3 regions of the Romboutsia lituseburensis genome follow, and region 2 is predicted to be linked to each of the others. Evidence: riboswitches for the same ligand, from Rfam matches in the RefSeq annotation. Region 2 holds a riboswitch; each other region holds the start of a gene.
What was found. A riboswitch is a leader RNA that binds a small molecule or an ion and turns the genes downstream of it on or off. The one in region 2 is predicted to bind cobalamin.
Positions count from the first base shown of each region.

Region 1: another riboswitch for cobalamin. It lies ahead of NWE74_RS09520 (response regulator transcription factor); the one in region 2 lies ahead of NWE74_RS10245 (cobyric acid synthase).
Region 3: another riboswitch for cobalamin. It lies ahead of NWE74_RS03905 (ABC transporter substrate-binding protein); the one in region 2 lies ahead of NWE74_RS10245 (cobyric acid synthase).

Region 1 is NZ_JANQBQ010000001.1:1,966,696-1,977,398, reverse strand. Features, by position in the region: gene NWE74_RS09530 (energy-coupling factor ABC transporter permease) at 101-844, shown strand; gene NWE74_RS09525 (energy-coupling factor ABC transporter substrate-binding protein) at 816-1,127, shown strand; cobalamin riboswitch at 1,165-1,347, shown strand; gene NWE74_RS09520 (response regulator transcription factor) at 1,578-2,267, shown strand; gene NWE74_RS09515 (sensor histidine kinase) at 2,267-3,691, shown strand; gene NWE74_RS09510 (ABC transporter substrate-binding protein) at 4,083-5,093, shown strand; tRNA gene NWE74_RS09505 (tRNA-Ser) at 5,250-5,342, shown strand; gene NWE74_RS09500 (chloride channel protein) at 5,404-6,972, shown strand; gene NWE74_RS09495 (DUF975 family protein) at 7,046-7,723, opposite strand; gene NWE74_RS09490 (ATP-dependent helicase) at 8,181-10,223, shown strand; gene NWE74_RS09485 (asparaginase) at 10,332-10,703, opposite strand, start outside.
Region 2 is NZ_JANQBQ010000001.1:2,131,909-2,142,611, reverse strand. Features, by position in the region: gene hemL (glutamate-1-semialdehyde 2,1-aminomutase) at 1-292, shown strand, start outside; gene cobT (nicotinate-nucleotide--dimethylbenzimidazole phosphoribosyltransferase) at 512-1,555, shown strand; gene cobU (bifunctional adenosylcobinamide kinase/adenosylcobinamide-phosphate guanylyltransferase) at 1,582-2,142, shown strand; gene cobS (adenosylcobinamide-GDP ribazoletransferase) at 2,146-2,910, shown strand; gene NWE74_RS10250 (histidine phosphatase family protein) at 2,929-3,537, shown strand; cobalamin riboswitch at 3,542-3,726, shown strand; gene NWE74_RS10245 (cobyric acid synthase) at 3,843-5,384, shown strand; gene NWE74_RS10240 (cobyrinate a,c-diamide synthase) at 5,407-6,795, shown strand; gene cbiB (adenosylcobinamide-phosphate synthase CbiB) at 6,797-7,741, shown strand; gene NWE74_RS10230 (pyridoxal phosphate-dependent aminotransferase) at 7,872-8,942, shown strand; gene NWE74_RS10225 (cobalamin biosynthesis protein) at 8,944-9,843, shown strand; gene NWE74_RS10220 (cobalt-precorrin-8 methylmutase) at 9,819-10,451, shown strand; gene cbiD (cobalt-precorrin-5B (C(1))-methyltransferase CbiD) at 10,460-10,703, shown strand, end outside.
Region 3 is NZ_JANQBQ010000001.1:768,747-779,449, reverse strand. Features, by position in the region: gene NWE74_RS03930 (galactokinase) at 1-246, shown strand, start outside; gene galE (UDP-glucose 4-epimerase GalE) at 348-1,334, shown strand; gene galT (UDP-glucose--hexose-1-phosphate uridylyltransferase) at 1,357-2,901, shown strand; gene NWE74_RS03915 (aldose epimerase family protein) at 2,959-3,996, shown strand; gene NWE74_RS03910 (aminotransferase class V-fold PLP-dependent enzyme) at 4,240-5,532, shown strand; cobalamin riboswitch at 5,734-5,907, shown strand; gene NWE74_RS03905 (ABC transporter substrate-binding protein) at 6,059-6,967, shown strand; gene NWE74_RS03900 (helix-turn-helix domain-containing protein) at 7,008-8,153, opposite strand; gene NWE74_RS03895 (carbohydrate ABC transporter permease) at 8,394-9,362, shown strand; gene NWE74_RS03890 (carbohydrate ABC transporter permease) at 9,375-10,229, shown strand; gene NWE74_RS03885 (sulfatase-like hydrolase/transferase) at 10,234-10,703, shown strand, end outside.

The DNA of each region.
Region 1 (10,703 bases), 170 kb from region 2:
ATAAGAAATTTGTACTAATTTTGACAATTATATGACACAAAAAAGACACAATTTAGTTGTATAATTAACTTAGAAAAACTTAATAAGGGGAGATGGACTAATGAAAAATTTTAGATTAGGGATTATGGCAGCATTCATGTTTATACTACTTAATCCTGTTCAATCACACGCCATGCATATAATGGAAGGATTTTTACCTCCAAAGTGGTCTATTGCATGGAGTTTAATATTTATACCGTGTTTTTTAATAGGATTAAAAAATATCACAAAAATACTTAAAGAAAATCCTAAAAAGAAAGTATTATTAGCGCTATGTGGTGCATTTGTATTCGTATTATCAGCGCTAAAAATACCATCATTAACAGGAAGTTGCTCACATCCAACAGGGATAGGACTAGGAGCTATATTATTTGGACCAAGTGTAATGGTTGTTTTAGGAACAATAGTACTTTTATTCCAAGCTATACTTTTAGCACATGGTGGGTTAACAACTTTAGGAGCTAATGGATTCTCAATGGCAGTTGTAGGAGCCTTAGTTACATATGGACTATATAAATTACTTAAAAAGTTTAATGTAAATACTAGATTTAATGTATTTATATCTTCTGCATTAGGATGCTTAGCTACATATACAGTAACAGCAACTCAACTAGCATTAGCGTTTCCAGATGCATCTGGTGGAGTTATGGCATCTTTAGTTAAATTCTTAGGAATATTCTTCTTAACTCAAATACCTATAGCAATAGGTGAAGGTATATTAACAAGTATAATATATAACATGATCACACAAAGAGAAGAGGAAGGAGTAGACTACGATGAGTACAAATGCGAAACAGGCAAATAAAAATAAAGATAATAAAAAAGCTAATAAAAACAACTTTATAATGCTTTTAATAGCAGTTGCTCTTATAGTGACTCCTTTAGTATTAAAACCAGGAGCAGAATATGGTGGAGCTGATGGTCAAGCAGAGGATGCAATAACAGAAATATCTCCAGACTATAAGCCTTGGTTTAGTAGTTTATATGAGCCACCTAGTGGAGAAATAGAAAGTTTACTATTTGCTACTCAGGCAGCTTTAGGAGCTGGAATCATAGGATATTATTTAGGTAGTAGAAAAGCCAAGTAAATGCATGTATAATATATATTATAAAGCATTTTATTATAAAATTAAATCTATTATAGGCTCTCTAAAAAGAGATTAATAGGGAAAAAGGTTAAAATCCTTTGCAGCACCCGCTACTGTAATGTGGACGAACGTTTGTTAAACCACTGTGATAATTTCACGGGAAGGTAAACTAGTAGGATGAAGCTAAGCCAGGATATCTACCTATAATATATAAAGGATTTCTTCGGGGATGAGGAAGGTTCTTACTGACTATATGAATATTTATTATATAGGTATACTAAGCTCATCCCCGTTTGATTGAGCTTTTAATTTTGCCCTTAACCTATTTTTAATAAAATAAATGATTTAATCATAAAAAATGCTTTAGCTGTATTGCTAAAGCATTTTTTATGTTAGTATCTTTATAGCAAGAGGTTAAATGGCTACAAGGGGATAAAGGAGTGAGTAATTTTGAAAAAGACTTTAATTTTAATATGTGATGATCAAGAATCAATACATGAAACAGTTGGGGAGTATTTAAAATTAGAAGGTATGGATTATGTATCAGCATACGATGGAATCGATGGGTTAAAAAAATTTGAAGAATATAATCCTGATTTTATATTATTAGATTTAATGATGCCAAAGATGTTTGGAACTGAAGTATGTAAAGAAATTAGAAAAGTAAGTAATGTTCCAATTATTATGTTGACAGCAAAAGGTGAGACTATAGACCGAATAACTGGACTTGAAATGGGGGCAGATGATTATATAACTAAACCATTTTCGCCAAGAGAGGTAGTAATAAGAATAAAAACCGTTTTAAGACGAGTAACTAGCGCAAATTCGTATAAAAAAAGTGATTTAATAAAACATAAAAACCTTGAAATAAATTTAGAAAGTCACGAAGTATATATAAATAAGCATCCAGTTAGTATTACACCTAAAGAAATTAAGATATTTTATATGCTAGCATCAAATCCAGGAAAGACATTGACAAGAGACTTTATATTGTCAGAAGTTTGGGGATATGATTATTTTGGGGATACTAGAGTAGTAGATACTCAAATTAAAAGATTAAGAAAAAAAATAAGTTCATATGACTCTGATTGGGAAATTAAATCTATATATGGTGTGGGATATAGATTTGAGGTGTCTTAATGAATCATTCACTATTTAAAAAAATATTTAGAACGATAGGCATTGCTAGTATAGTTGCTGTTTCAGTTATGATATTATTTTGTAGTATAACTTTGAAACAATACTTTTTAAAAATTAAATTAGAAGAAATCCAGCAGAAAGTAGAAGATACAATATATCAATATGATATTGTGGCTAGTAAATTGTCTGATAGACTTCAAAATATATTAGGAAATGATGTTATTATAAAAGGATATGATAATTCTAAACAATCAATATGTAAAATATATCCTAAAAGAGAAGATGGAATTATAATTGATGATATAAAAATAAAACAAGGATTAGAACCATACATAAATACAGTTTTGGGAGGAAATTCAATAAAAGGTGTAACTAAAGTTTATGGATTAAAGGGAGACTCCATAATTGTAGGAGAGCCTATAAAGCAAGACGGCAAAATTGTTGGTGCCATATTTGTTATAAAGCTTACAAAAGATTTTGCAGATTTATTTGTAGGATTTTATATTGTATTAATGATAAGTGTAGTTTTAGTTTTAACATCTACTATTATACCTATATACTTATCAAGTAAAAAATGGTTTAAACCCTTAGATGATATGACTAAGGCTACAATGTCTATGGCAAAAGGGGATTATTCTGTAAGGATAAAAGAAAGTCAAGATGATGAGATAGGTGATTTAGCTAGAGCTTTTAATGAACTAACATTAAGGTTAGAACAAAATGATAAGGAAGCTAGATTATTAGATCAAATGAGAAAAGATTATGTAGCTAACATTTCACATGAATTAAAGACTCCAGTAACATCTATAAGAGCAGTAGCAGAAATGTTAAATGATGATGCATTTTCAGATAAATTAGATAGGAAAAAATATTATAGTATGATATTAAGAGAATCGATGAGATTAGAAGTATTAATAAAGGACATGCTAGAGTTATCTAATCTTCAAGCAGGTAATGTATCAGTAAAGAAAGATAAAGTAGATTTAAATGATATTTTAGAAGAAATATATGAAAAGTTTGAAGTGATTGCAAATGACTTAGATATAAATTTAAATGTCAAAAAAATTGAAGGTGATAAATCTGTTGTATTTACTAATTATAATAGAATAATACAAGTTTTGGTGATACTACTAGATAATGCATTTAAATTTACAGGAGAAGAAGGAACTGTGAGTTTAGAAACTATTATAGAAAAAGAGTTTCTAAATGTTGTTGTATCTGATACCGGAATTGGAATAGATGAAGAGGATAGACCTTTTGTATTTGATAGATTTTATAAAGTTGATAAATCTAGGCAATCTATGGGTACGGGAATTGGATTATCTATAGCTGCAGAAATAATAAGGCACTTAGATGAAGAAATCTATGTTGAATCAAATGTAGGAGTAGGATCTAGATTTATATTTACTATACATTATGAATAGTTTAAAATAATAAAAAATAAGTTATATTTACGTAAAATGTAAATTGAACTAAGTTTGACATGATTTTGACACAAAAAGTACACAATTGTACGATATAATATGCAAGGAAACATTAATAAGAATTGGGGGATAAATATATGTGTGCAACTTGTAAAGAGCATCAATGTACTTGTAATAATCAAGGAACATGTGACGTTTGTAAGTCTAATGCTTGTACTTGTAATGGGGCAGGTACTTGTGAAGCTTGCAATAAATAATTATATAGGAGAGTAGATCTAAAAATTTAGATATACTCTCTTTAAGATTCTATTTAAAATATTTAAATTTAATTAGCTAAAGCATAGAAATTTATTTTTATATATGATAAAAAATAAAGCATGGGGAGGAAATTATGAAATTAAAAAAGAGCATAGCATTAATGTTAGGAACTGTGTTAGTTTTAGGTCTTGTTGGTTGCGCTTCAAGGAAAGTAGATAATTCAAGTGATAAGACTTCTTCAGGAGAAAGTAAATCATCTCATTATCCCGTAACTATTCAAACGTATAATTATAAGAAAGAACCTATAGAGGTAACATTTGATAAAGCACCAGAAAATGTTGTAGCAGTATATCAAAACTCTATAGAAACAATGTTAGCATTAGGTCTAGAGGATAAAATAAAGTTAGCAGCAGGTTTAGATCATGAAGTTAAAGACGAATATAAAGAAGCTTTTAGTAAAGTGAACTATTCAGATAAGTTTACACCTGATAAAGAAACTGTAATAATGGAAAAACCTGATCTTATATTCTCTTGGTGGTCTATATTTGATGAGAAAAGATTAGGTGAAGTAAATTACTGGCAAGACAAAGGAATAAATACATATATGTCAGTAAACAGTGGTGCTACAGAAGAAAAAACAGTAGATAATGAGATAACAGATATATTAAATGTAGGGAAAATATTTGATGTTGAAGATAAAGCTAAAGCTATAACAGATGAAATAAAAAATGGTATAGATGATGTTGTAAAAAAAGTAAAAGGTCAAGAAAAACAAACAACACTAATTGTTGAATACATGGATGGAAAGATCTATACTTATGGAGCTAAAACTTTAGGTGGAGATATGGTATCTAAATTAGGTGCAGAATTATTAAATCCAGAAGGTGGAGATATAGGTGAAGAGGATTTAATAAAATTAAATCCAGATTCTATATTTGTAGTATATATGGATAGAAATGATAAAAATGTAGCTCAAGGTGAAGTTGATAAAATTTTAAATAACAAAGCACTAGCAAATCTAAAAGCTGTAAAAGATAAAAGAATAAATCCTATAGCGTTAGGAGATATGTATTGTAGTGGTGTAAGAACTATTGATGGTATAAATACATTTGCTCAAGGGCTATATCCAGAATTAAAAAAATAATATTTAATGATAAAGCAATAAGAGATGCTATCTAGTATTTTTTATTGCTTTATATAATTTAAATAAAAAAAGTAGTAAAACATAAAAAATATATATAAATTATATTGACTAATTTTAAATAATATAATATAATTAATTTGTAAGTGAACAGAGCTTGGAGAAGTACTCAAGTGGCTCAAGAGGATCCCCTGCTAAGGGATTAGGCTGGATTAAACCGGTGCGAGGGTTCGAATCCCTCCTTCTCCGCCAGTGAAAGACTATCGATTTATCGGTAGTTTTTTTTTATGGATTTTCCATAATTTGAAAGGAGATGTTCTACGTGAGAAGCAGTAGAGAAAGAGCTTACAATATATTAGAAAGAGCTCAAAATTCTAAATACAGACTAGTAAGAGATTCTCTTTTAGTTGGAATTCTAGTAGGTTTAACTATAGTACTACATAGATTTATTGCATCCAAATTAAGTCATGTATTTATCGACGTATATTCTAGAGGAAAAGAAAATCTAGTATATATACCAATAATATTTATCGTATTAATTATATTAGGCTATATAGTAGCAAAACAAATCAAGAGAGAACCAATGATAAGTGGAAGTGGTATACCTCAAGTGGAAGGTATATTAACTAGAAGATTAGAAATAAATTGGTTTAGAGTCTTAATTCATAAATTCATAGGAGGTCTTATTTGTTTAGGTGCTGGACTATCAGTTGGTAGGGAAGGACCATCGGTACAAATGGGTGCCTGTATAGGAGAAGGCGTATCAAAAAATCTAAAAAAACTAGAAAATGAAGAAAAATATTTAATAACGAGTGGAGCAAGTGCAGGTTTATCTGCCGCTTTTAATGCGCCATTATCAGGTGTAATGTTTGCTTTAGAAGAAGCTCATAAGAACTTCTCTCCATTAGTATTATTATCAGCAATGATAGCATCTTTAACTGCTGATTTTGTATCAAAACAATTCTTCGGTTTAATACCATCATTACACTTTGGAGCATTGACACCAATACCATTAAAATACTATTGGGTACTTATAATATTAGGTATAACAATAGGTATTAGTGGATTTATATTCAATAATGGAATTTTAAAAACTCAAAGTATTTTCAAAAACAGTAAGTTAAGTACAGAAATGAAAACAATAATACCTTTTATAATGACAGGTATAGTAGGTTTAACATCACCAATATTATTAGGTGGTGGTCATGAGCTTATAATGAGTTTAAAAAGTGGTGGAGTTGCTATAAATATTTTATTTGTGTTTATAGTAGTTAAATTCTTATTTACATTTATATGCTTTGGATCAGGAGTTCCTGGAGGAATATTTTTCCCTTTACTTACATTAGGAGCATTAGTTGGAAATGTGGTTGGAATTATAGCTATATCTTATTTAGGTGTACCAGATAGTTATATTATAAACTTTATAGTATTAGCAATGGCGGGGCATTTCGCTGCAACCGTAAAAGCACCTATAACTGCAATTATATTAATTTCTGAAATGACAGGTTCTTTAGAGCACTTATTATCACTTTCTATAGTAGTTGTTATTGCACAAATTACATCGGATATATTAAAGGTTCATCCTATATATGAAAGTTTATTAGAAAGACTTTTATCTAAGGGAGAAAATAAATATGAAGGAAATGGTAAGAAAACTTTATTAGAAGCGGCAGTTCATATGAATAGTGAGCTTGATGGTAAATGTATTAAGGATATTTTATGGCCTACGAATTGCTTAGTAGTTGCTATAACAAGAGGTAATACTGAGATATTACCGAAAGGCTCTACTCAGATTATAGCAGGTGATTATTTGACGGTTATGACTGACCAAAATAGTTCATCAGAAGTATTAGAAAAAGTAACTAAATTAGGAGAATGCTAGAGGGTAATTTGAAAAAATTTATGCCTAAATTAAAAAGGTTAAAATCTATAGTCAATAGATTTTAACCTTTTTATTATTCATTCTTAGTATTAAATTCATTCTTTAATTCTAAATAGTAATTTATATAAACTAGTTGTAAATAAGGTCCTGCATATAATAATCCTAAACCTAATGTTATTACTGTTAATAACATCCATGGTATGAATGTTATACATAACCATATTGTTTTTAATAAATTACCTTTCATATATAAAAAACTATATTTGATTGATTTAAATATCTTATTATCATCTAAGATTAGATAATTTACGAATGATAAATATAGACCAGCTATAAAGCAAAATGCATATATTGAAATTATAATAATTAATATAGGCATGAAACTATCTGTGATACCAACTAATCCAAATGTTGCTCCTAGAACTATTAAAAATATTAGTACAAACATTGGTATAAAGACTACAATGCTTGCTCCTATAATTCTTAAAAATTTCTTTAATGGTATCTTTATACTTTTGACTTCATTATACTTTGCTATATTTAATAGAATATTGGTAAGGAAAATGCTTAATATACCAACTAATATACTAATGGTTAAAGTAACTGCTATACCGAAATTTGATATATCGTCATCGAAATATATAGAAATACCATATAAAACTAATGTTAAAAAAGTAAATAAAACAGGTAATTTCCAATTATCTAGTAATTGTTCTTTAGATGTACTTTTTATTTCTGAAAAATTTCTCATAAATCCTCCTGATGTTGATTTAAATTTAAAAAGCTACTTAGATACTTATATCAAGCCATATAAATATCTAAGTTAGGATGATGCTTAAACCACTAAATAAATTTAATAATATCTAGTAAATAGAGGTTAAAAATAATAAATTCATTTTTTAATTAACATAATCTATAAATGTTAAATGCTTAGTAGTGATTTGCATTGTAAGGATATCATTTATAATTTTAATAAACAATAGATTTTACATGAAAGGGTAATTTTTATACCTGAATGGATTCATATTTATAAAATAGAACTGATAAAGTATGGTTTTAATTATAGTAAAAATTTGAATTATTTTAATTATAGATTATAATAGTTTTAGCTAGAAGTATATTTAGTATATATAGTTAGTATAAAGTTTATAATGAAAAATAGAAAAGTATTAAGTAACGAATGGAAATAATATTTCAAGGTGGTAATTATGATAAGTATAGATAAATTAAATGAAAATCAAAAGCGGGCAGTAGAGCATTTAAATGGACCCTGTATGGTATTAGCAGGGCCTGGGTCAGGTAAAACAAGAGTTATAACATATAGAATTGCTAATATGATAGTAAATAAAGAAATAAAGCCTACAAGTATATTAGCAATAAGTTTTACAAAAGCATCTTCACTAGAAATGAAAAATAGAGCATTAAGTTTAAGTAAAGATTATAGAATGAATAAAGTTACATATGGAACATTCCATTCTATATTTTTTAGGATTTTAAGATTTTTTGTTAAATATGATTTAGATAGCATATTAGACGAAAAATCTAAAAGATTAGCGCTAAAAGGTATTATGAAAAATTTAAATATAGAAAATGCAGATGATGATGAGACTGTGGGACAAGTAATAAATGAAATATCATTTGTGAAAAATGAGTTAATGGATAAATATGATTTTGATTCAGAAATACTTAGTAGTGATGAATTTATAAAAACCTATAATCTGTACGAAGAGTATAAAAATCAAACAAATAAAATAGATTTTGATGATATGTTAATAAAAACATATGAGTTGTTATTGAATAATAATCAAGCATTACAAAGAGTACGTAGTGCATATAAGTATATTCTTGTAGACGAATTTCAAGATATAAATAAGGTGCAATTTGAAGTACTTAAATTAATAGCAAACCCTATTAATAATATATTTGTAGTAGGAGATGAAGATCAAAGTATTTATGGATTTAGAGGTTCAAGGCCTGATTTCTTATTAGAGTTTGAAGAATACTTTGAAGGTACAAATAAAGTCGTTTTAGACATCAATTATAGATCAAAGGAAGAAATTATAGATGTTGCTAATAGACTTATAGAAAAAAATGAAAATAGATATGAAAAAATTATAAAGTACGGTCAAGGTAATGGAGCTCAAATCAATTATGTATCACCAGAGGACTCAGAAGAAGAAGCCGTATTTGTAGCTAAAGATATATTAGAAGAAATAAAAAAAGATTATGTAGAGTATTCGGATTTTGCTGTGATATACCGTACTAATATACAGTCTAGAGCACTTGTAGATGTATTTATGGATATGAGAATACCATTTGTAGTAAAAGACTCTATAATAACTATATATGACCACTGGGCAGCTCAAGATATATTAGCATATCTAAGAATAGGATTAAATCCTCAAAATAACAAAGACTGGGTAAGAATAATCAATAAACCATTTAGATATATATCTAAGGATAATGTAAATATGGTAAAGGATGAAGCCGACTTTATAAATGCACTAATAAATAAATGTAATTTACATCCTAAGCAAGTAAAAACTATAAATGATTTAGATATCGATTTAAGTTATTTAAAAACCTTAAATCCTAAAAATGCTATATCTTACATTAGGACAAGTCTAGATTATGATAGATATATATTAGATTATTGCACAAACCGAAAAATAAAAACAAATGGATTAATAGAGATTTTAAATGAATTAGAAAGTTCTGCCACTAATTTTAAAACTATAAAAGATTACCTAGAACATATAGATAGAGTTAAATCAGAATTAGTAGATAATAAGAACAATAAAAATACAGATGGTGTTATTTTTACAACAATGCATAGTGCTAAAGGACTAGAATTTAAAAATGTTTATATAATAGGCGCTAATGAGGGAACTATACCACATGAAAAATCTTATGATATAGAAGATGATGAAAAAAAGATAGGACAAATAGAGGAAGAGAGAAGACTTATGTATGTAGCAATAACTAGGGCAGAAGAAAACCTATATATAAGTTACCCTATAAATAAGTATGGAAAAAAAGTATCTAAATCAAGGTTTATTGATGACATAAAAGCACCTACTAAAAAAGAGATAGAACAAATTACAGTTGGAGACAAAATATATCATAAAAAATTTAAAGAAGGTATTATAATACAAAAGGACGGGAGTTCTATTAAAATAAGATTTGGTGATGGAGATAGGGTACTTGATTATAAAGTATGTATGGTAAAAAATATGATTTGGAAAGTATAAAGTTAAACTTAAATTCTGAATTTAAGTTGGATAGTTTTTTAATTAAATAGAATAATATTAAAAAGAAGGATGACTAAATAAGAAGTATTATTTAGCCATCCTTTTATTTTAATAATAAATTCCTTTTTCAAAGAAATCTTTTATCTCATCTAAGTTATTTGTTTTGCCTAGAGCTAACATTAATTTTATTCTAGCTTTTTGTCCTGGTAAGTCACCGCCGAATATACATCCTAGGTTTCTTAAATCTCTACCAGATCCTAAGTAGCCATAGCTATCAAATACTCTACCAGAGTGACATCTAGATACTATAACAACGGGTATATTGTTTTCTCTAGCATACTTAATTCCTTCGTACATTTGAGGAGGTATATTACCCCTACCCATAGCTTCTATAACGATTCCTTTATAACCGCTATCTGTAGCAAATCTTATAAATTCATCATCCATTCCAACACCTGATTTTAATAAAGCTACTTTTGA
Region 2 (10,703 bases):
AAAAGGATTAAAATCTAATGTTGAAAAGCTAGGATTAAATTACACTGTAAATAGAGCTGGATCATTAGTTTGTTTATTCTTTACAGAAGGGCCAATAAATAACTATGATGATGTAACTAAATGCGATGTAACTAAATTTAATAAGTATTTTGCAGAATTATTAAAGAGAGGGATACTTTTAGCACCAACTCAATTTGAGGCAATGTTCTTATCTAATGCTCATACAAATGAAGATATAGATTACACAATAAATGCTTGTTATGAAGCATTAAAAGCAGCTCATAATCTTTAAAAAATAAATAAAACAAAATTTCTTGTCTATTTTTAAACTAATAATAAAGGATATACAAATAATGTGTAGAATATTCTTTTATGTTGAACCTTTATTTGTTTGGATAAGTTTATATTAAAATTAGACAATACAATAAAATTGAGAAAGGGGATGTATTTAAAATAAATATACTTTAGTACATTCCCTTTTTTAAATAAAGCAATGAGAGGAGAAATAAAAATGTATTTATTAGAGAATATCTCAAAAAATATATATTCTTTAGATAAAAATTCTATTCAAAAAGCTAAAAATAGGCTTGATACACTTATAAAACCTAAAGGCAGCCTTGGAAAAATAGAAGATATTTGTATGCAATTAGCAGGAATATATGGAACAGCAAAATTTGATACTTCTAAGAAAGCAATAATAGCTTTTGCAGGAGATCATGGAGTCTATGAAGAAGGTGTAGCTCCAGATCCTCAAGATATAACTCAATTGCAATTTCCAAACTTTACAAAAGGTTTATGTGGAGTAGGTGCTTTAAGTAAATTTGTAGGAGCTGATGTTATAGCGGTAGATGTTGGCGTTAATTGTGACCATAAATTAGATGGAGTTAGGGACTACAAGATAAGAAAGGGAACATCAAATATGGCTAAAGGTCCTGCAATGACTAGAGAGGAAGCTATAAAATGTCTAGAAATTGGGATTGAAATGGCCGAAGAATGTATAGAAAAAGGATATAAAGTTATAGGAATTGGAGAGATGGGTATTTGTAACACTACTCCTAGTAGTGCAATAATATCTGTAATAGATGGATGTGATCCAGCTATAGTAACTGGAATAGGTGCAGGATTAAAAAAAGAAAGATTAAAACATAAAGCAGATACAATTAGAAATGCAATAGAATTAAACAAACCAAATCCAAATGATGGAATAGATATATTATCTAAAGTAGGTGGATTTGAAATAGGATCTATGGCTGGGGTAATATTAGGATGTAGTGCAAATAAAACACCAGTAGTATTAGATGGATTTATATCTTATGCAGCAGCACTACTAGCATACAAAATAAATCCTAAATCTAGAGAGTATATGATAGCATCTCATTTATCAGCTGAAGCTGGAACTCAAAAAGCATTAGAAATGCTAGATTTAAGTCCCGTACTTAATATGGATATGAGGCTAGGAGAAGGTAGTGGTGCAGCACTTGCATTTAATATAATAGAAGCATCAAACTATGCTTATCAAAACATGGCAACATTTGATGAAGTAGAATGGGTGTAAGTAGTTATTTAGATAGGAGAAGTACCATGAGCAAAATTATATTAGTAACAGGTGGAGCTAGGTCTGGTAAAAGTAATTTTGCAGAAAAATTATGCATAGACCAAAATAATAGCACAGCGTATATAGCAACTTCTATACCATTTGATGATGAGATGAAAGATAGAGTAAAGAAACATAAAGAAAGTAGACCACAAAATTGGAGTACTTATGAAATATATAAAGATATATACTCTATTATTAAAGAAATATCAAATAATCATGAGACAGTAATACTAGATTGTGTGACTTTATTAGTAAATAATTTAATGTTTACTTATGATATGGATATAGATAAAGCTAATCAAGAAGAAATAAATGAGTTAGAAAAGTATATAAAAGATCAAGTAAAAAAATTAATAGAAGAAATTAAAAAAACTAATCTATACTTTGTAGTTGTAACAAATGAGCTTGGAATGGCAGTAGTTCCAGCTAATAAATTAAGCAGAGTATACACAGATATTGTAGGTAGAATCAATCAACAAATAGCATCAGAAAGCGATGAAGTTTATTTTGTAGTAAGTGGTATACCTATGAAAATAAAGGGGTAGATTATGAAACGATTTATTGCATTACTTCAGTTTATGACCAGAATACCTATAAATATAGATGTAGGATTTGATGAGGAATTTCATAAGTCTATAACATATTTTCCTTTAGTTGGATTTGTACTAGGAGTACTTTTATTTTTAATAGGAACAATATGTGGTTATATATTTGATCCATTTGTAACAGCGATAATTATAACCTTAAGCTCTGTAGTTTTAACAGGTGGTCTTCATATAGATGGATTAGGTGACACTTTTGATGCTTTATACAGCTATAGAGATAAAGAAAAAATGTTAGAAATAATGAAAGATTCAAGGTTAGGTACAAATTCACTTTTAGCAGTAATGTTTGTTATTTTGCTTAAAGTAGGATTTATATACAGCATTATAAATAATGGATACATGTGGCTAGTAATGTTTATGCCTGTGATAGGAAGACTAGGTGTAATTAGGCTTACATATAAAACTGTTTCTCCAAGAGCTAAAGGCATGGGTAATATGTTTATAGGTAAATTAACAACAGGAATGTTTTTAACTGCTATAGTATATACAATAGTATTAATAACATTAATTGCAAGATTTATGTTCTTAACTCCGTTTGAAATTATAATTAAAGTGTTATTATCAATAATACTTGTGCTTTTATTCAATCAAATATTTAAAGGTCACGTATATAAAAAGATTGACGGAGTAACAGGTGATATATTAGGATGTAGTATAGAATTAGGAGAAGTAATATATTTACTTTACATATATCTAATAATAGGTTAAGCTAAAAGAGGAAAATAAATGACAAAATTAATTTTAGTAAGACATGCTTTGACAACTGACAATCAAAACAATAGATTATCAGGTCATATAGATAGCCAAGTAAGTGAAATTGGAAAGAAACAAATTAAACAACTTACTAGATATTTAGAAGATATAAAAATAGATAGTATCTATACAACAACATCTTCTAGGACTAAAGATACAGTTAAAGAGATATCTAAAATAAAGGATATACAAATAAAAGAAAAAGAAAACTTGAAAGAAATTAGTTTTGGTGATTTTGAAGGTATAACATTTGAAGATATAAAGAAAAGTTACCCTAATGAATTTCAAGATATGATAAATAAGGGATATGAATATAAGTATCCTAATGGAGAAAGTTTGATAGACTCATATAATAGAGTAGCTGATGAAATAAGTAATATACTTTCTGAAGAGAAAAATAAAACAGTACTTGTATGTTCCCATGGTGGAACTATAAGAAACATAATTACTTATTTAATATCAAATAGCTATAAATATCATTGGAACTTTAAAATTGATAATGCATCAGTTACAATTTTAGAAATAGATAATGGATTTACAGTAATACATACTATGAATAATACAAATTTTATGAGCCTTTAAAATTGAATATTAGATTAAAAGAGGTTTTTCTTTAAAGGAAAATTAAAAGGGAAAAAGGTGAAATGCCTTTGCAGCCCCCGCTACTGTAAAACGGACGAAACTAAAAATTGCCACTGTCTTAAAAGATGGGAAGGTATAGGAGTAGGATGAAGTTGAGCCAGGATACCTGCCTAATTTAATTTATTAATGAGATCTTCGGGGTGAAGGTTTTTATTTGATATATCATAGAATAAAAGTCCTAACTCTAACTAGAGCTAGGACTTTTTTTGTTATGAAATTTATAATGAGATAAAGGAAGTGAAACAGTGGGCAAAAAAATAATGTTACAAGGGACAGCATCAAATGTTGGGAAAAGTATTTTAACTGCTGGTCTATGTAGAGTGTTTAAACAAGATGGATATAGTGTTGCACCATTTAAATCACAAAATATGGCATTAAATTCTTTTATAACAAAAGAAGGATTAGAAATGGGGAGAGCACAAGTTTTTCAAGCTGAAGCAGCAGGAATAGAACCTATTGCAGATATGAATCCAATATTATTAAAACCATCAGGAAATCATAGATGCCAGGTGATTGTAAGGGGAAAAGTAAGAGAGGACATGTCTTCTTCGGACTATCATACATATAAGCCAATACTAGCAAAAGAACTAAAGGATATTTTTAAAAGTTTTAGTGATAAGTATGATGTTGTAGTAATGGAAGGTGCAGGTAGTACAGCTGAGATAAATTTAAAGGAACATGATATTGCGAATATGGGTATGGCAGAAATTGCAGATGCTCCAGTAATAATTGTTGGAGATATAGATAGAGGTGGAGTATTTGCATCACTAGCAGGTACAATGCTTTTATTAAGTGAAGAAGAAAGAAAAAGAGTTAAGGGTGTAATTATAAATAAATTTAGGGGAAGAAAAGAACTTTTAGGTGAAGGAATAAAAATGTTAGAAGAAATAATAAAAGTTCCTGTTCTTGGGGTTATTCCTTATAGTGATATAAAAATAGAAGATGAGGATAGCGTAACTACTAAATTTAAAACAAAGATGGATAAAAATGATATTCATATAGAAATAATTAGAACACCTCATATGTCTAATTTTACAGATTTTAATATATTTGAAACACAAGAAGATGTAAGTATTAGATATGTAGGATATGGAGAAAGTTTAGGAAATCCAGATATAGTAATTTTACCAGGAAGCAAAAGTACAATTGATGACTTAAAGTATATAAGAGAAAGTGGATTAGAGGAGCAAATAAAAGAGCTTCATAAAAAGGGTAAACTAATATTTGGAATATGTGGTGGATATCAGATGTTAGGTAAAAAACTTAGAGATCCATATCATGTTGAAGGTGATACTGAGGAGTTTGATGGAATAGGTTTATTAGATACTATAACGACTTTTGAAAAAGAAAAAACTACGACACAAGTAAACGCTATTATAAGTCAAAAACTTAATGGATATATGAGTAATTTAGGTGGAAAAAAAGTAAAAGGTTACGAAATACATATGGGAATAACTGATATAGGAAGTAGTGTAAATAGTCTAAATACAATAACTAAAAAATTGGATGAACAGGTAAATTATCAAGAGGGAAGTGTAAATCAAGAGGGGAATGTAGTTGGAACATATCTTCATGGAATATTTGATGATGTAGATTTTACAAGATCACTTTTAAATAATATAAGAGAAGCTAAAGGATTAGAAAAAGTAAAAAGTAGTGTTGCTTCTTTTGAAGAATTTAAGCAAAAAGAATATGATCGACTTGCTGAATTGCTAAGAGAACATTTAGATATAAAAAAAATATATGAAATTATGGATGAACATGAAAAATCAGTAATAAAAAAATAAATTATATAATTGGGTGGAATATATGAAAAAAATTTTAATAGCAGGAACTAATAGTGGTGTAGGTAAAACAACTATATCGCTAGGAATAATGCAGGCTCTAACTAAAAGAAATATGAGAGTACAGCCATATAAAGTAGGTCCAGATTATATAGACCCATCTTACCATACTTTTATAACAGGAAGACATTCAAGAAATTTAGATTCATACATGCTAAATGATGAGCAAATCAAATACGTTTTTAATAAAGCATCAGATGATGCTGATATATCAGTAGTAGAAGGTGTAATGGGATTATATGATGGAATAGGAATAAACTTAGATAATTGTACAAGTTCGCATACATCAAAAATACTTAAAGCTCCTGTGATACTAGTTATAAATGGTAAAGCTATGGCAGCATCAAGTGCAGCTATGGTATTAGGATATAAAGAACTAGATAAAGATGTAAATATAAAAGGTGTAATAGTAAATAATGTAAGGACTAAGACACATTATGAAATTATAAAAGAAGCCATCGAAACATATTGCGGTGTTGAAGTTTTAGGGTACTTCCCACCTAACAATGAATTTTCATTAGAATCTAGGCATTTAGGACTTGTGCCAAGTGTAGAGATAGATGGTTTAAAAAACAAGTTTAATAGCTTAGCTGAGGAAATAGAAAAGTATATAAATATAGATAGGATTATAGAAATTTCAGAGACTGAAGAAATAGAAAGCACATTTAAATTAGATAATTTTATAGAAGAAAATAAAGTTAAAGGAAAATCAATAGCTATAGCTTATGATAAAGCTTTTAATTTTTACTATAGAGAAAATATAGAATTACTAGAAGAGTTAGGTTTAGATATAAAATACTTTAGTCCATTAAAAGATAATAAGGTACCAAAATCAGATTATATTTATATAGGTGGAGGATTCCCAGAAATATTTAGTAAAGAAATAGAAGCAAATGTATTAATGAGAGAATCTATAAAAGAAGCTCATGAAAACAATATACCTATCTATGCAGAATGTGGTGGACTTATGTACTTAGGTCAAACCCTGTTAGATAAAGAAAATATATCTTATGATATGGTAGGTATATTTGAAGGGAATAGTAAAATGACAACATCCCTAAAAAGATTTGGATATTGTTATGGTACTGCAAAAGGTGATACCGTTTTATCTAAGGCTGATGAAATGATAAAAGGTCATGAGTTCCATCACTCTGTATTTGAAACAGAAGAGGAATGTGCATACGTTATGAGAAAAGAAAGAGATGGAAAAGTAGTTAACGAGTGGGAAGGTGGATATAGTAAAAATAATACTTTAGCTACATATTTACATACTCATTTTTATAATAATTTAGATTGTATAAAAAACTTATTAAACAATAGAGTAGATAAGTATTTAGAGGAAGGAAACAACTAATATGAATATAGTATCTATTTATATAGGATATATAATTGATTTAATTATAGGTGATCCATATTCCTTCCCTCATCCAGTTAGATATATTGGAAAATTAATAAAAGTGACTGAAAATAAAATAAGAAATATAGCTAAAACAGATAAAGGTTTAAAAATAGGTGGATTTGTTTTATGGACTATAACAGTAGGACTAACTTACCTAGTAACTTATATGATAGTTAAGTTATTTAGTTTTATTCCAGGTGGCTACATAATTGCTAATTCAGTTTTAATATATACAACATTAGCAACTAAGTGTTTAAAAGATGAAGCTATAAAAATATATAATGTTCTAAAAACAGGAGATATAGAAAAGTCTAGAACACAGCTATCTTACATAGTAGGAAGGGATACTACTGATTTAGATGAAGGTGAAATAATAAGGGCAACAGTAGAAACTGTAGCTGAAAATACAGTAGATGGAATAATTGCACCAATGTTTTATGCATTTATTGGTGGAGCGCCACTTGCTATGGCTTATAAAGCAATAAATACTTTAGATTCTACAGTAGGATATAAAAATGAAAAGTATAAAGATTTAGGATTTGCATCAGCTAAAATAGATGATGTTGCAAATTATATACCTGCAAGAATAGCAGTACTACTAATGTCTATAGGGAGTTTGCTATTAGGATATGACTATAAAAAAGCATCTCAAATAGCAGTAAGAGATAGAAAAAATCATAAAAGTCCTAACTGTGCTTATCCAGAAGGGGCAGTTGCCGGTGCTTTAGGAGTACAGCTAGGAGGAACTAATATATACTTTGGCCAAGCTGTTTATAAGCCTACTATAGGAGATAAAATAAGAGAAATTGAAATAGAAGATATAGTGAAAACAAATAAAATAATGTATGCAACTTCGTTAACTTCAATGGTTATATTTACTGCATTATTTATTCTTATATAATTTAAACAATACTTGAGTGAATGTATAGAGGATTATACTTCACTCAGGTAAAATTATTTCAGTTTATACTTAAGCAAATTGAGATGCCTGAATTTATTTAGGTATAAATTGAAAATTAGGGGGTGGACATATGAAAGACTTAGGTCATGGAGCTAATGTAAATGAAATAGCGCAAATGTATAATATAGACCCAAAAAAGATAATTGATTTTAGCTCAAACATAAATCCTAAAGTAGTACCTGATTTAGATAAATATATTCTTGAAGGATTAGAGAACTGTAAGGGCTATCCAGATATAACTTATACAAGTTTAAAAAATAATATATCAGAATATATAGGTTTAAATTCAGATTTTATAATACCTGGAAATGGTGCAACAGAAATAATTTATTTATTAATGAAGAGTATAGGCAAAAGACTAGCTATATTAAATCCTACTTTCTCAGAGTATGGAAGAAGTGCAAGTTTAAGTGGATTAGATGTTTTAAATTTAGACTTAGATAGTAAAAATGAATTTTCTATAGATTTAAATCAAATAAAAGAAAATATTGATAAATTTGATAGTTTGTTTGTGTGTAATCCAAATAATCCAAATGGTAAAGTAAAAGATTTAACAGAATTACTTAATCTAATGAAACAACATAATAAGCTGCTTATAGTAGATGAAACTTTTATGGAATTTGTAGGATTAGAAGAAAATTTTAGTTTAGTAAAATATGTAGAAGAATATAAAAATCTATTTATACTTAAAGCTGTTACTAAATTTTTTGGATTACCAGGTTTGAGATTAGGATATGGGCTAACTAGCAACATAGAAATAATTGAAAATATTTATAAATATAAAGAGCCATGGACAATAAATTCATTTGCAGATACATTATCAAATTATATATTTAAGGATAGACAATATATAAAAGAAAGCAAAGAATATTATATAAAAGAACGTAACTATATGCTAAAAGAACTAAGAAGTATAAGTGAGATAAATGTATATGATACAGATACTAATTTTATACTAATTAAGCTCAATAATAGAAGGTCTAATGAAATAAAAGTCGAATTATTAAATAAAGGGAATATTCTTGTAAGAGATGCATCGAATTTTATCGGATTAGATGATAGTTACATAAGAGTAGCTATAAAATCTCATGAAGAAAATGAAATCCTTATAAAACATATGAAAAATTTATTAGGTGATTAGAATGAAATATTATGGTATTTGTCCAGCATCGTGTGGCGAATTTGTTCAAGGCATTAGGGACAAAGAAGAGTATTTGAGCTCATATGCAATAGATATGTATTCAATAGTAACTCTAGAAGAAAAATTAAACAATATAAGTTTAGGACCATCAAAATCTAGAAAAGCAATAGAAGAAGTATTTAAAAAATTTAGATTGCCAGTTAAAGATAGTAAAAATATATCTTTAAATATTGATAGCCAAATTCCTGTTGGAAAGGGAATGGCAAGCTCTACGGCAGATATAGGAGCTACAATATTTGCTACATTAGATTTAATAAATAAAAATTTAACTGGTGAAGAAATATCTAAGTTAGCATCAACAATAGAACCAACAGACTCTACATACATAGAGGAGAATTGCATATTCAATCCACTAAATGGAGAAGTGATAAAGTATATAGGAAATATAAAAAATTCTAAAGTAATAATATTAGAACCTAATAAAACTTTAGACACTATGAAGATTAGAAATACTCCTAATTATAAGGATATAAAACTTCAAAATAAAGAGATTATAAAAGAATCATTTTATTTACTAGAAGAAGGAATAAGAAAAAATGACCTATCTATAATAGGTAAAGCTTGCACAATGAGCGGTCTGGCTAATGAAAATATAGATGAAAAAGAAGGTCTTAAAGAAATTATAGAAATATCTCAAAACTATGGAGCTTATGGTGTTAATATTGCTCATAGTGGAACTGTAGTTGGTATATTAATTGATGAACACATGGATGATAAAAAACTTATAGAAAAGCTAAAAAGTTATAAATTAGATAAAGTTTATAACAAAATATATACGCATAATATTATAGATGGTGGAATTAGGAGGAAATTAGAATGGAATACATCAAAAATCCTATGAAAATAGAAGAAAAAAGTTTTGAAATGATACAAGACATAATAGATGAAATAAGACCAGGCTATGAATTTAAAAATAACGTTGAAGAGAAGATAATAAAACGTTCAATACATACAACAGCGGATTTTGAATATCTAGATATTCTTAAAATATCAGATAAAGCAGTAGAAAGCATAATAGATGCGCTTAAAAATAATGCAACTGTATATACAGATACAAATATGGCATTAAGTGGGATAAATAAAAAAAGATTAGAATCTTTAGGATGTAAGTACAAATGCCTAGTAGCAGATGAAGAAACTGCAAAATTAGCTAAAGAAAAATCTATTACTCGCTCAATGGCAGCTGTAGAAATAGCAGCAAAAGAGCCAGGAAGAAAATTATTTGTATTTGGTAACGCTCCAACAGCATTATATAAAGCTATGGAAATGAAAAATTCTAATGAATTAGAATTAGATGCTATTGTAGGCGTGCCAGTAGGATTTGTAGGGGCAGCAGAATCTAAAGATGAATTAGAAAAAACAGATATACCATATATAATTTCAAAAGGAAGAAAAGGTGGTAGCAATTTAGCAGCAGCTATAATTAATGCTATTTTATACACTATGTAGGTAATAGTATGGAAGAATATGTGTATATAGATGGTAAAAAGTATAAAAGAGGATATACAACAGGTTCTTGTGCTACTGGAGCAGCAAAAGCTGCAACTTATATGCTATTAACTAAAAAGAGAACAGAAACTATAAATATAGATACACCTAAAGGAATTTTTCTAACACTTAAAGTAGATAACATAGTTATTATGGATAATTATGTGGAGTGTTCTATAGAAAAAGATGGCGGAGATGATATTGATGCAACGC
Region 3 (10,703 bases), 1.4 Mb from region 2:
TTAAAAAATGATTATGAAGTAACAGGAATAGAGTTAGATACCTTAGTAGAACTTGCCTTAAGACATGAGGCTACGATAGGATCTAGGATGACAGGAGCTGGATTTGGAGGATGCACAGTATCTATAGTTAAAAGGGAATTAAGCGAAGATTTTATAAAAAAAGTAGGCAAAGGGTATAAAGAATTAATAGGGTATGATGCAGATTTTTATACTGTAAGCATAGGAAATGGAGCGAGAGAACTATAAAAAAGAATAGTCCATATAAAAGTAAAATATATTCTAATGAAGTTATGTTATATTTTACTTGGTAAGTAAATCTATAAGCTAAGAAATTGTGGGAGGTAAATATGATATTAGTTTGTGGGGGAGCTGGATATATAGGTAGTCATGCAGTAAGACAACTTATAGATAATTCAGAAGAGGTAATTATAGTTGACAACTTAGAAACAGGTCATAAAGGGGCAATACATCCAAAAGCTAAGTTCTACAATGTAGATATAAGAGATGAAAAAGAATTAGATATTGTATTTAAAGAAAATAAAATAGATGAAGTAATACATTTTGCAGCAAATTCATTAGTAGGGGAAAGTATGACAAATCCATTAAAGTACTATAACAATAATGTACATGGAACAGAAGTACTTTTAAATGTTATGGCAAAAAATGATGTAAAAAAAATTGTATTTTCATCAACAGCAGCAATATATGGAGAGCCTAAAAATATTCCAATTCTTGAAAGTGATGAAACAAAACCAACAAATGCATATGGTGAAACAAAGCTAGCTATGGAAAAAATGATGAAGTGGGCTGATATAGCACATGGTATTAAGTATATTTCCCTTAGATATTTTAATGTAGCAGGCGCTCATGTAAGTGGAGTAATAGGTGAAGATCATAGTCCAGAAACTCACTTAATACCACTGATACTTCAGGTTCCATTAGGAAAAAGGGAGTTTATATCTATATTTGGTGATGATTATGATACTCATGATGGAACATGTATAAGGGATTATATACATGTAAGTGATTTAGCCAATGCACACATATTAGCAGTTAATAAACTAAGAGAAAGATCTAATAGTAATATATATAACTTAGGTAGTGGAAATGGATTTACAGTAAAAGAGATGGTAGAAGCAGCTAGGTTTGTGACAGGACATTCTATACCTGCTAAAGTTTGTGAAAGAAGAACTGGAGATCCTGCTAAACTTGTGGCATCATCAGAAAAAGCTAGACACGAACTAGGGTGGCAACCTAAATTTGAAACTGTTGAGGCAATGATATCTTCTGCTTGGAATTGGCACAAAAGTCATCCAAATGGTTTTGAAATGTAGATATTAAGGGAGAGATAGTTATATGAATATATACAGTGAATTTGAGAGGCTTATAAACTATGGAATAAAAAAAAGATTGTTTGAAAAAGAAGATATTATATATATAAGAAACTCTTTAATTGAGTTATTTAGACTTGATGAATATATAATAGAAAATATAGAAGATGAAAATTTAGAAAATCCAACTGAAATTCTAGATAATTTATTGAACTATGCTTTTGAAAATAAAATACTGGAATCTAATTCTCCTATATATAGAGATTTGTTGGATACTAAAATCATGAACTTACTTATGCCTAGACCATCAGAGGTCATAAAGGAGTTTAATAAAAAATATCAAGAGGATAAAGTAAGTGCTACAAATTATTTATATGATTTAAGCAAGGCATGTGATTATGTTAGAACTCAAAGAATAGCTCAAAATACAACATGGAAAGTTGACACTGAGTATGGTGAAATTGATATAACTATAAACTTATCAAAGCCAGAAAAAGACCCAAAGGCTATAGCAGCTGCAAAAAACATGAAACAATCAGTATATCCAAAGTGTTTATTATGCAAAGAAAATGTAGGATATGCAGGTAGACTAAATCATCCAGCAAGACAAAACTTAAGAGTAATACCATTTAAGTTAAAAGATGAAGAATGGAATCTTCAATATTCTCCATATTCTTATTATAATGAGCATTGTATAGTATTTTCTAGCAAGCATGTACCTATGAGTATAAATAAAAATACTTTTGATCGGAATTTAGAATTTGTAGAAAAATTTCCACATTATTTTATAGGATCAAATGCCGACCTACCAATAGTGGGAGGATCTATACTTACTCATGACCATTATCAAGGTGGAAGATATGAATTTTCAATGGCAAAAGCAGATGATATTTATAGGTTTTGTATAAATAAATATGAAGATATAAAAATATCTATAATAAAATGGCCATTATCTGTAGTTAGAATAAGTGGAGAAAATAGAGAAAATATCAGTAAATTAGCAGATCAAATATTGACTCATTGGAGAAATTATTCAGATGAAAATGTAGGAATACATTCCCATACAAATGATATACCTCATAATACAATAACACCAATAGCTAGAAATAAAGATGGAAAATTTGAACTGGACTTAGTTCTTAGAAATAATAGATGTGATGAAAACTATCCAGATGGAATATTCCATCCTCATAAGGAACTTCATCATATAAAAAAAGAAAATATAGGCCTTATAGAAGTACTGGGTCTAGCAGTATTACCCTCTAGATTAAAAGAAGAATTAACTGTAATAAGAACATGTTTATTAGATGAAAGTAAAATAAGTTTAATAAGTAAAAATGAAAAACTAAAAATACATTTAGATTGGTTTAATAGTTTAAAAGAAAAATATATTTATTTTAATGAAAATAATGTTGATAAAATACTTGAAAATGAAGTCGGAAATATATTTAAAAAGGTATTAGAACATTGTGGAGTATTTAAGTGGGATAAAGAAGGACTAGATGCTATAAATAGATATGTTATAGATTTAAAAGGATATGTTGAAGGACGTAAAAGAGCAAATATATAATCTATAGCCTTTTACAAACTAATTGCCTATAAAAATAAATTAGAATTTGGTGATATTATGAAATGTACTAAAAGCATAGTTGGCAAAATAAATGATAAAAATATAGTAGCTTATAATATAAAGTATGATAATAAATTTGAGGTGGAAATACTTAATTTAGGTGGAATTATAACTAAGATAATAACTCCAGACAAGTATAATAATTTTGAAAATGTAGTAGTCGGATATAAAGAAATAGAAAGTTATATAGAAAATCCATCATATTTAGGGGCAATCATAGGTAGAACATCAGGACGAATTTGTGAAGGCAATGTAACTATAGATGACAGACAATATAGCTTATCCAAAAACTACAATCCTCATCACGGTCATGGAGGAAACGTAGGGTTTAATAAAAAAATATGGGAAGTTAATGTTATAGAGGATAAGGACAATATAACATTGAGGTTGTCTACAATTAGCAAAGATAAAGAAGAAAATTATCCAGGTAACCTAGATATTACTTTAATCTTTAAAATATATGAAGACTTTACAATAGAGCAAATATATGAATGTAAGTGTGATAAAACTACTTTAGTGAATTTGACAAACCACAGCTATTTTAACTTAAGTGGGAATATAAAAGCTCCTATAACCACACAATATTTAAAAATAGACTCTGATTATATATTAGAATTAGATGAAACTTGTGCAGTAACAGGAAAAAGCATTAATGTTAAAGACACAGCTTTTGATTTTAATAATATGAAGTGTATAGGAGAAGATATAGATTGCAATAATGATCAAATAAAAATAGGAAGTGGATATGATCATACATTTTTATTAAATAAGAATGGAAAAATACATTTAGAAGACAGGGCATCAAAAAGAGTATTAGATATTTCAACAGACCAAAAATCTGTAGTTGTTTATAGTATGAATTTTCCAGATGAATTTAAATTATACAATGGTAAAAAAGCACAAAGAAGATTTGGGATATGCTTTGAAACACAAGCACCTCCAATAGGTAGAAATATGTGTTTTATAAAAGATTCTATTTTAAACAAAGGTGAAGTGTATAAACAAAAAACTGTATATAAATTTTCAATAAAATAAAAAACATATTAAAAAACTACTTAATTTTAAGTAGTTTTTTAATACAATCTAATATAAATATCAGAATATAAGTTATCTGTAACTTCAAAATATATTTTTTTAACATCTAATGTATATTATTACCAAAATATATTACAAAATATATTTTAGTAAACAATAAATTACTAGTATTTGTCAAATTTGAACTTTATTGAGTCTAAAGTCATATATAAATAAAGAAACAATAAATTGAGGAGGACAAATATGAGAAATTATAATATTTATAGAAGTCTATTTATAGGAATAGATACACCTGTCATGATAAAAAATGGAAGGGTTGTGACTCCAATAAATTTTGATAATGGAGCAACAACACCGCCTATAAATATGGCAGCGAATGCAGTTATTGAAAACTCACTAATATATGGACCAATAGCTAGGGGTGCAGGTCAAAAAGGTGATTTATGTACTCAAAAATATGAAGAAGCTAGAGAACAAATTTTAACATTTTTTAACTTGTTAGGATGCAATTCACACACTGTAATATACACAAAAAATACAACTGAAGGAATAAACTTATTAGCAAATGTATTAATAAAGGATAAAAATGAAAAAGTGTTGACTACTAGAATGGAACATCATGCTAATGACTTACCTTGGAGAAAAGTAGCTACTGTAGAATATATAGATGTTGATGAATTAGGAAGAGTTAATATAAATGATATAGAAAAAAATTTGATAGAAAATAATGGTGAGATTAAATATGTAAGTATAACTGGAGCATCAAATGTAACTGGATACACAAACCCTATTAATGAGATTGCGAAAATATCCCATAAATATAATGCGAAAATAATAGTTGATGGAGCTCAGCTTATAGCACATAAAAAGGTAGATATGAAAGGTAGAACACCAGAAGAGCAAATAGACTTTTTAGTATTTTCTGCTCATAAAGCGTATGCTCCTTATGGAAGTGGAGCAATAGTGGGATTAACCGAAGAGCTATCACAAGCAGAACCATTTCTAAGAGGTGGTGGATGTGTTGATGTAGTAAGTGATTATGGTGTTGTATGGAGTGAACCACCTCACAAAGATGAAGCTGGAACATCTAATTTTTTAGGTGTAATGGCTATGGTAAGTTCATTAAATCAATTAAGAAATATAGGATTTAGAAATATATCTAGTCATGAAATGCTACTTAAAAATTACTTGATGAAAGAAATGAAAAAGTTAGATAGAGTAATACTTTATGGTGATACAGAGTATACGGATGATAGATTGGGTGTAATTACATTTAATATAGAAGGAATCGAGTTTGATACAGTTGCACATAAATTTGCAGAAGAGTTTGGTATAGCATTGAGATATGCTAAATTCTGTGCTCATCCATATGTAAATAGGCTGCTAGGTATAAGTGACGAAGAAGCTTATGAACATGCAATGGATGAAGACTTAGAACAATATGGAATGGTAAGGTTAAGTTTAGGGTTATATAACACATTAGAAGAAGCTGAAATTTTTATAAGAGCTTTAAAAAGTATAATAAGAAATAACTAATATACGTATGACTTATAATATTTTAAGAAACGTACGAAGCCGTTGTCACTATGAAGAGTAGTGAATACGCAGTGAATTAAGATAAATGAATTTTTTATTAGATATTTGAGAGATTGTGAAAAGAAAAATGGGTATAAATTAGATTATTGAAATAAAGGATTGCAAATACATGAAATATAAGCTACTATAAAAGTGAGAAAAAAGAATAATAAAAGTATTGGTGTTTATTTAACTTAATAGGGAATTAGATTAAAAGTCTAAGCTACCCCAGTAACCGTAAAACTGACGAAATCAAAGATACCACTGAGCAATCGGGAAGGTTTGAAAGTAGAATGAAGTTGAGCCGGGATACCTGCCAATATCTTTAACGTTAATATCTTCTGAGGGTTAGATATTTAACTATATAATAAAGATAAAATCAAAAGCATGCTCTCAAAGCATGCTTTTTTGTTTTTTGTATTAGTATTAAAGTTAAATGAAGAAGTAAAAAATTTATAAGTAGAAATTATAAGTAAGGAGAAAGAAAATGAAAAAGAAACTAACGAGTATATTAGCATTAGTATTAGTAGTTATGCTAGCTACTGTAGGATGTAGCCCAAAAAGTAAAACAATAAAAGATAGAGAAGGTAATGATGTTACACTTCCTAAAAAAATGGATAGAATAATATCAACAGCCCCATCAAACACAGAGGTGCTAGTAGATTTAGGTCTTGCTGATAAATTAGTAGCGGTGGATAAATATTCAACAGATATAGAAGGAATAAACAAAGACATAGAAACAATAGATTTCTTAAATCCAGATGCAGAGGCAATAATAGCTTTAAATCCAGATATAATAATAGCATCAGGACATAATAAAACAGGTTCAAGTGAAGATCCATTTAAACTTATAAAAGAGGCTGGAATAAGCGTAGTTTACATACCAAGTAGTGATAGTATACAAGGAATTTATGATGACATTATGTTTTTAGCAGATATAACTGATAAAAAAGAAAAAGGTCAACAGATAGTAGATAATATGAAAAAAGAAGTAGATGAAATAAAAGCTATAGGTGAAACTATAAAAGATAAGAAAAAAGTTTACTTTGAAATAGGACCAGCACCAAATCTATATAGTTTTGGGAATTCAACATTCTTAAATGAAATGATAGAATTAGTTGGAGCAGAAAATGCATTTAAAGATGAAAAATCATGGATAAGTCCAAGTGAAGAATCAGTGATAGATAAAAATCCAGATGTAATATTAACTAATGTAGACTATATTAAAAATCCTTTAGATGAAATTAAATCTCGTAATGGTTGGAGCAATATAACTGCAGTTAAAGATAATAAAGTATTTTTAATAGATAAAAATTCATCATCTCGTCCATCACATCACGCTATAAAAGCTCTTAAGGAAATGGCAGTAGCAATTTACCCTGAAAGTTATAAGTAGAAATAAAATAACACCTGTATTTTACAGGTGTTATTTTTGTTTAATCATAAATCGATTTTGAATATTCAGTAGGTGAAATCCCAAAATTAGATTTAAATTTTTTTGAAAAATAATGAATTGATGAAAATCCTAGAATTTCAGAAATTTCACTGAGTGTATATGTAGAGTTTTTAATAAGCTCCTTGCTTTTGTTAAGCTTAAGGTCATTAATATAATTTTTTACAGTATTATTCATATTCTTTTTAAATAAAGAGTGTAGCATAGATGGACTAATACAAAAATGTCGGCATAAATTATCGACTGAAAGTTTTTCATATAAATGATTATCTATAAATTTTAGGATTTCATTTAGCAAATTATTTTCATAAGTTTGTTGCATATGAGTAGTTGGTCTAGATTGAAAATAAGAATTCTCTAATCTAAGTGTTTGTATAATAAGTTGCTTTAAATAACAAAGTGATAAATCGTTAGAGTATATACTCTTGCTAGAAAGTTCTTCTATTAGTTTTCCAACAAGAGAATAAGAGTCTCTTTGCAATGTAAAGACCTTATTACATAATAACTCATGATGATTAAAGTCCATATTAAAATTAATTGTTAAATAAGAACTACTAGAATCTAGAGTTGATTGAGTATGAAATTGAAGAGGAGCATAAAAAATTAAATCTCCTTGTTCTAATTCATACTTTTTATCATCTACAGTAGTAGATAATAAACCTTTATCAACATAAGTTAACTCCCAATATGGATGGGTCTCTCCGGAAAAATTATAGTTTATACCTTTTTCTTGATAAAATTTGGTATATATTTCATTTATATTCAAAGAAGAAGAAATATTTTTGTAAGTATATTTTTCTTTTAAATTTATAGGTTTTAAATATTTGCTGTCACAAGAAATTTTAATTTCGCAATCATCAGATACGCAGATAAGATTAAAATAAATACCTTTTTTTAAATTTAATGTTCTATTTATTATAAATGACTCTAAAGAATTACCATCAGATGAAACTAATATCATTACAACTCCTTTAATTACTTTTATAAATAAATCATCTCTATCAACTAAATATAAGCTTTTAATACTTTTATTTTTAAATAAAAATTTGCTACCATAATCAAAGCTTATATTTTCATAGATTAAATCCCCAAATTTTTTAAATGTTGGACTTGTCGTTTTGTTAAACATAAAATCACCCCAATACAATGTCTATAATTAAATTATATCTAAATATCACATATAAACTCAAGTAAATAATAATAGGTATACACCAAAATGTCTTCATAAGAAAATGTTTGTTTTAATGGTTTCGGCCTTTTAAAGTAAAAAAAATCTATACTTAAGTAAGATTAGTCTATTTTAATAAAGAAATAGTACTAGTACCATTATAGTATAGAACTTTAACTATAAAAAAGAGGGGGAATCGGTGTGGAGATTAAAACAGAAACACCTAAAAAAATAAAAAATAAACAAAGTAAAAACAAACAAGTTTTAAAAAAAAGCGAAAGACAAAAAAAACAAGGTAGATTTATATTTTGGTGTGTAGTTCCTACGTTTTTATTATTTTTATTATTTAAAATATATCCAATGCTAAGTGCAGCAAAAATGTCATTGTACAGATCAACAGGTCTTAGTAGTAATCCGACTTTTATAGGTTTTGAAAACTTTACTACTCTAATTAATGATCCTGTATTTTGGAAATCACTAGGTAATACATTTTTCATATTAGGAGTATTTCCTATAGCTACAATGTTACTTTCATTGTTCTTTGCTGTAATACTTACCCAAGGCAGAATTTTTGAATTGGAGAAAACATTGTACAGAATAGTTTTTTTCTTACCTAATATATTATCAATGGTTGTAATAGGTATGCTATTTATGTATGTGTATGATTTTAATTTAGGTATCTTAAATTCATTTTTAGATTTTGCAGGATTAGAAGCTTTAAAAAGAACATGGTTGGGTGAAAAGGATACTGTCTTATGGGCATTAACTTTTACTATGGTGTGGCAGGCTGCAGGATATTATATGGTAATTTATATATCAGGAATAAATAGAATACCACAAGATTTATATGAAGCAGCAACTTTAGATGGAGCTACTCCTATGAAACAATTTTTTATAATAACATTACCTTTAATATGGGAAGTTGTGAGAGTTACAATAACATTTTTTATAACGGGCGCATTTAACTTAAGCTTTATATTTGTAAAAGTAATGACAAAGGGCGGTCCGGATAATGCATCAAATACATTATTAAACTATATGGATTCACAGGCATTTATGAATGCAAACTATGGATATGCAATGGCTATATCAGTAGTAGTATTTGTAATAGCTATAGTTTTAGCTGTAATAGTTAAAAAAATTACAGAAAGAGATGTAATAGAATTTTAGGGGGTGTTCTAAATGGTTAAGGGCAATAAAATTACAGTTAAGAGTATATTTACAGGAACTGTAATAAGGATAATTTTAATAGCATTTTTATTTATGGTAGTAGTCCCGTTACTGTGGACAGTAATGCAATCATTTAAAACATCACAAGAGTTCTTTCAAGACCCATGGGCATTACCATCAGCGTTTAAATTGACAAACTATATTAGTGCATGGAATAAAGCAAACATGTCAGGTTATTTTTTAAATTCTGTATATGTAACACTTATATCTACAGCATTTATGATGTTACTTGCTATACCAACATCATATTGTTTAGCAAGGTTTAAATTTTTTGGATGTGAGATCATAATGCTTGCTATGACTCTTGGATTATTTATACAACCAACATATATATTAGTTCCATTATTTTTATTGGCAGCTAAATTAAATTTATTGAATAATCTAACTGGTTTAAGTTTAATTTATGCTGTTATACAACTACCATTTTCAATATTCATACTTACAGGATTTATTAAAGGTATTTCTAGAGAGTATGAAGAAGCAGCCGAAATAGATGGATGTAATAGAATACAAACGATAAGACATGTTGTGCTACCTCTTATTAAGCCTGGGGTTATAACAGTTTTAATATTTAACTTTATGGGATTTTGGAATGAATATGCAATGGCATTTACATTGTTAACTGACGATACAAAGAAAACACTACCTGTAGGACTACAAAATTTAATGGAAGTACAACGCTTTTCAACTGATTGGGGGGCTTTATTTGCAGGTATGGTTATCGTTATAATACCAACGGTAATTATTTATATATTCCTAAATAAGAAGCTTACTGAAGCTGTTAATGTTGGAGGTATAAAGGGGTAAAATTATGAAACCAAATATAATAGTGTTTTTTTCAGATCAACAAAGATATGATACTGTAGGTGTATATGGTCAAAAACTTGATATAACTCCTAATCTAGACTACATGGCAAGTGAAGGAGTAACTTTTGAAAATGCTTTTACGTGCCAACCAGTATGTGGTCCGGCAAGAAGTTGTATGCAAACTGGAAAATATGCAACTCAAACCGGGTGTTTTGTAAATGATATAGGTATAAAAGAAGATGAAGAAACTATAGCAAAGATATTATCACTTAATGGATATGAAACTGCATATGTAGGTAAATGGCACTTAGCATCAACTCAAAACGAATGTGACTATTCTAAATCAGCTGTTCCAAAAGAAAAACGTGGAGGATATGAAGACTATTGGATGGCATCAGATGTATTAGAATTTACATCACATGGGTATGATGGATATGTATTCAATAAAGATCTAGAAAAAGTAGAGTTTAAGGG